2 regions of the Exiguobacterium sp. s127 genome follow, and region 2 is predicted to be linked to the other one. Evidence: predicted binding sites of a transcription regulator. Region 2 holds the regulator's gene; the other holds the start of a gene.

Region 1 (2,411 bases), on a different contig from region 2:
ACGGTCAACACGGTGTCGGCGAAATCGGACAACGGATGGGACACGTATCCGGTCTCGTCTTTACACATCCCGATGAGCCGACGCTCTATATCGCCGGTGATACGATTTGGTGTGACGACGTCGATTCTGCGATTGATACCTATGCACCGGATGTCATCGTCGTCAATAGTGGTGCCGCCCAGTTCCAGACCGGTGAACCGATCACGATGTCGGAACGTGATTTATTAGCGGTCCACGCGGCAGCGGCTGAAGCGACGATCATCGTCTCGCATCTCGAAGCTGTCAATCACTGCCTGCTCCGCCGCGATATGATCGCTGACTTTTTAGCAGCAAATCATCTCTCCGCTCACTTTTTGATTCCGGACGACGGCGAGACGCTCTCCTTTTAAGTCTCTCCTTCGAGAGTCGTATGAATACAAAAAAACCGGACGTTTTCCGTTTCCCTAAAAGGAAGAGGAACAGCGTCCGGTTTTTTCATGTTCATTCTTGCGGAATGACAAGACCGAGTAATCGGGCAAATGCGATTGCTTGTCCTTCCGTCACGATCGCCCCTGTCAAAAAGCGTGGATCAATCGTAATCCCCGAGACGTCCGCTTGTCGCAAATCGAGTCCTTTTAACGGAGTTTCAACCCACTGGCTTTCCATCAATTCAACATCCTCAAAACGTAAATCGATGAGTTTCCCTTCGAAGAATTGTGTCTCCCGCATCGCCGTCTGCTCGAACGTTACTTGTCGGAGCGATGTCCGAATCACTTGTAAGTAATTCGCCTGGCATGCTTTTACCGTGACATGATCAAGCGTCGTTTCTTCTAATTGAACCCCCGTCAGGCGACAGTCCTGAAACAGAACGCGATGAAAACGACTGTCACGGAACTGACAACCCGTCAAATCACACTGCTCAAATCGGACATTTTCAAATGACGCGCGATCAAACACGAGACCCGCAAATGAGACATTCCGAAAACAGACTTGATTGGCATCGATCCGCTCCGTCAGCTCGATGGGTAACGTTTCTTTTTCATACAGCATTTGATACAAGTACGGATCATCGATTTCGATTTCTGCAAATGTTTCGACTGCTAAATTATTCGGGACATCCGGTAGATGGATCATCGGTTTTTTCTTCATTCTCTCCCAACCCTTCTTCTTCTCAGTCCTTAGTGTACCAAACCTGTTACCTAAATATGACTCAAGAGGATGATTTCTAAAGTCATGCTGCGCTCTAAAAAGTGATGACATGTACACTCTTTTTCAATTTTTGATTTGAGACACTTTGAGACCGTGCTAGAATCAACATAAATAAAATAAGAACAAACGTTCTAAAAGGAGTGATTTTCGTGTCTTCTGATGCGGACTTTCCAAACCAACGTATTTTTTGCGTGGATAGTGTCTCTTTTTATGCCAGTTGCGAGTGCCATTACCGAAATCTACCACCATTAACAACAAAATTAGCCGTCGTTTCCGATTTAAAACGGAGCGGCTCCGTCATTTTAGCGGCGAGCCCTGCTTTGAAGACGCTTGGTATCAAAACGGCAAGTCGTCTCTACCAGATTGAACAACTCCCGTACAAGGAACGAAAGCAGATTCACCTCGTCGAACCACGCATGTTATGCTACATGAAAACGTCGATTCGTGTCCTCGATGTGCTCCATCAATTCGGACCACCGGAAGCAATCCGGGTATACTCGATTGACGAAAGTTTCATTGACATGACGGGAACGGAGCACCTCTTCGGTACGGATTTTGAAGCTGCTAACCAATTACAGTCAGCTATCCTGGAACAAACCGGCATTCACGTCCGAATCGGGATTGGTCCTAATAACGTCATCGCGAAACTTGCCCTTGATTTACTCGGGAAAAAACAGGGCATTGCGCGTTGTGGTTATGCTGATGTCCCCCGTCTCTTACATGACTTTCCCGTTCGCAAGATGTGGGGGATTGGTCATCAAATGGAGCACCATCTGAATCAATTAGGCATCGAGACGATCGGCGATTTGGCGGCCGCACCATTAGAAACACTACACGAACGTTTTGGTGTCATCGGTGCCGAACTTTGGCATCATGCATGGGGCATCGATCAATCTCCGACGACGATTGATCCGACCGCTTTATTTCGTCCGGCATCATCCCGACAGAAGACGGTTGGTCATGGCGTGACACTGATGCGTGATTATTACGAATACGACCAGATTCGGCTGGTCTTAAGTGAGCTCGCAAGCGATGTCGCAGCCCGCGTCCGCTTTTCCAATCAACTTGGATGGACGGTTCACTTAGGTGTCCGTTACTCGAGACATATCGTCCGGGCAGGATTTTCAAAGCAACTCCGACTCCCTTATCCGACTTCAGACGAACGGATTATCCTGCGGCATATCCTTCAGCTGTTCGAGCCGAACTGGCTCGAACACGAACCG
Region 2 (2,411 bases):
ATTACTCATGCAAAAACCCTCCCTTTGGATTAAAGCGAATAATGCCTTTCTATTTAAACCTAACCCGAATTGATAACGTTTTCAATACAAATAATTGAAATATAGGAATCGAAATTTTCAATATTTAGGTTTAAAAAAATTAGAATTGGATAATAAAAAGACTTTTTCCATGATTGAATGGAAAAAGTCAGGATCGACGTTTTTTTCGTTTCTTTTTAGGGCGGAACCAACTACTCGTATGATCAAGGATGATATGAATCGTACTTGCGGTCATCACACCGATAATAAAAGCAGGCATGACGTCAATCAATGAGTCGACCGTGCTTGCTTGGATGATTTCACTATAGAAGGCTAAAAAGAGTAGCGGAATCAATAAAGCGGCACTGTAGAGTAGGCGGATGACATCTCCGATGATTAAGCCATGCGACCAGATGGAGCGGTGCGGCATAATTTTAACGTATGGCATCCAAAGGACACGCAAAGGGCCAAAACGATAGTAAGGTTCCGATTTTAAGTCTAAGTCGGGCGAAAGCCATAAGGTCCCGACGGCGATTCCGACAGCGGTCGGGAGCCAATCCGTTTGGTTCGTTGCGACCGAATAAACAACATATCCCGTTAGGGCAACGGAGTTGACCGTATCATGTACATTTCCAGAAGGCATGAAAAAAGACCAGCTTAGCTGGTCCCTCTCTTAGTGAATCGTCCGGTAAACGCCGATGACCTTGCCAAGAATCGACACGTTATCGAAATACATCGGGTCCATCGAGTCATTTTCTGGTTGAAGACGTACCTGTTGATCTTCTAAGAAGAACCGTTTGACTGTCGCTTCACTATCTTCGGTCATCGCAACGACAATCTCCCCGTTTTCTGCTGTGTTTTGTTGACGCACGATAACACGATCGCCATCAAGAATACCTGCATTAATCATCGATTCGCCATCAATCGTCAACATAAAGACGGTTTCATTTCCTACATAATGTGCAGGGAGTGGGAAATGCTCTTCTATGTTTTCAATCGCAGTGATCGGAAGTCCGGCAGTTACCTTGCCGATAACGGGGACATGGACGATCGCTTCGTTGATTTCTTCAGGTTTATCAAGCAATATTTCAATCGCGCGTGGTTTCGTCGGGTCACGGCGAATCAGTCCACGTTTTTCTAGACGATCCAAATGACCGTGTACCGTTGAGCTTGAAGCAAGACCAACAGCTTCACCAATTTCGCGAACTGAAGGTGGATAGCCCTTTAACTTCACTTCAGCGATGATGTAGTCAAGGATTTCTTGTTGACGTTTAGACATTTTCCGCATACGAATTGCCACCTCTTTCCGGATTGGTTTTTTTAGGATTTAGGAATATATGTTTCTAGAATTACTATAACATAGAACAAATGAGCGCACAAACAATTGTTCGATGTTTTTGTATTGACCGAACACTGGTTCTGTGTTTATTATAGATTATGCGAACAATTGTTCCGAGAACATTTATTCTAATAACCTATTTGGAGGGATTCATGATGATTCATTCTATTCGTACTCATGCCTTTTCAATTCTGTTTTATACGCTCAGTTTTGCTTTCATTCTTTTTCTTTTAACACCACGACCGGATGAAAAGGTCCACCGATTACTTACGGCGTCAGTCACGGTCGATGAGAACGTAACGGTCGAACAAGTTGCTGAAGTCTACAATGATGGTTCGATGACGAATCAAGAATACATCGACTGGCTGATCAAGAACAATGAACTCGAAACAAAACATGTCATTTCGAAAGACAAAATCGTTGTACCAATCGCACAACAATGACAGAATATAAAAGTTGTTGAATGAACGAACAGGGGTGTGAGGTACGATGAAAGTAGTAATCTACTGTCGCGTCTCGACGGAAAAAGAAGCACAAGAGAGCTCACTGGAGCGGCAAAGAGCAGAACTGTCGGGACTCGCTTTAACAAAAGGATTTGAAATCATAGATATCATCGTCGAAAAAGAAAGTGGCTATGATGTAGAGCGAGAAGGGATGTTGACCGTTCTTGATTATGTAACGCGTCATCTGGTGGAAGCGGTGCTCGTGACGGACGATACACGAATCGGAAGAGGAAACGCCAAAATCGCGATTTTGCATACGCTCAAAAAACATGATGTCCAGTTGATGACGATGGAGTCAGACGGTGAATACCAACTGGCGGATGCGGAAGCAATGGTCCTCGAAATCGTTTCACTCGTTGAGGAATACCAGCGTAAGCTCCACAATGCAAAAATTGCACGCGGCATGAGACGGGCTGTCGATAATGGTTTTAGACCCGAACAAAATCTCAATCGCCAAGGCGAGAATGCCGGCCGCAGTCGAAAGGAAGTCCCGATTGAAGAAATCGTTCGATTACGTGAACTTGGTTTGACGTTTGCTGACATCGCGACGA

The links. The regulator LexA, encoded in region 2, represses DNA repair genes until DNA is damaged. The targets are predictions, from matches to a motif close to CGAACATATGTTCG.
Region 1: a site for LexA is predicted at 1,308-1,321, ahead of KNP98_RS16250 (Y-family DNA polymerase). Genes of this name have one in related genera too.

Annotation. Positions count from the first base shown of each region.
Region 1 is NZ_JACSMO010000006.1:19,825-22,235, forward strand. Features, by position in the region: gene KNP98_RS09395 (MBL fold metallo-hydrolase) at 1-389, shown strand, start outside; gene KNP98_RS09400 (pentapeptide repeat-containing protein) at 481-1,128, opposite strand; gene KNP98_RS16250 (Y-family DNA polymerase) at 1,338-2,411, shown strand, end outside.
Region 2 is NZ_JACSMO010000005.1:43,777-46,187, forward strand. Features, by position in the region: gene KNP98_RS08130 (MIP/aquaporin family protein) at 1-9, opposite strand, end outside; gene KNP98_RS08135 (metal-binding protein) at 188-661, opposite strand; gene lexA (transcriptional repressor LexA) at 692-1,306, opposite strand; gene yneA (cell division suppressor protein YneA) at 1,513-1,800, shown strand; gene KNP98_RS08150 (YneB family resolvase-like protein) at 1,847-2,411, shown strand, end outside.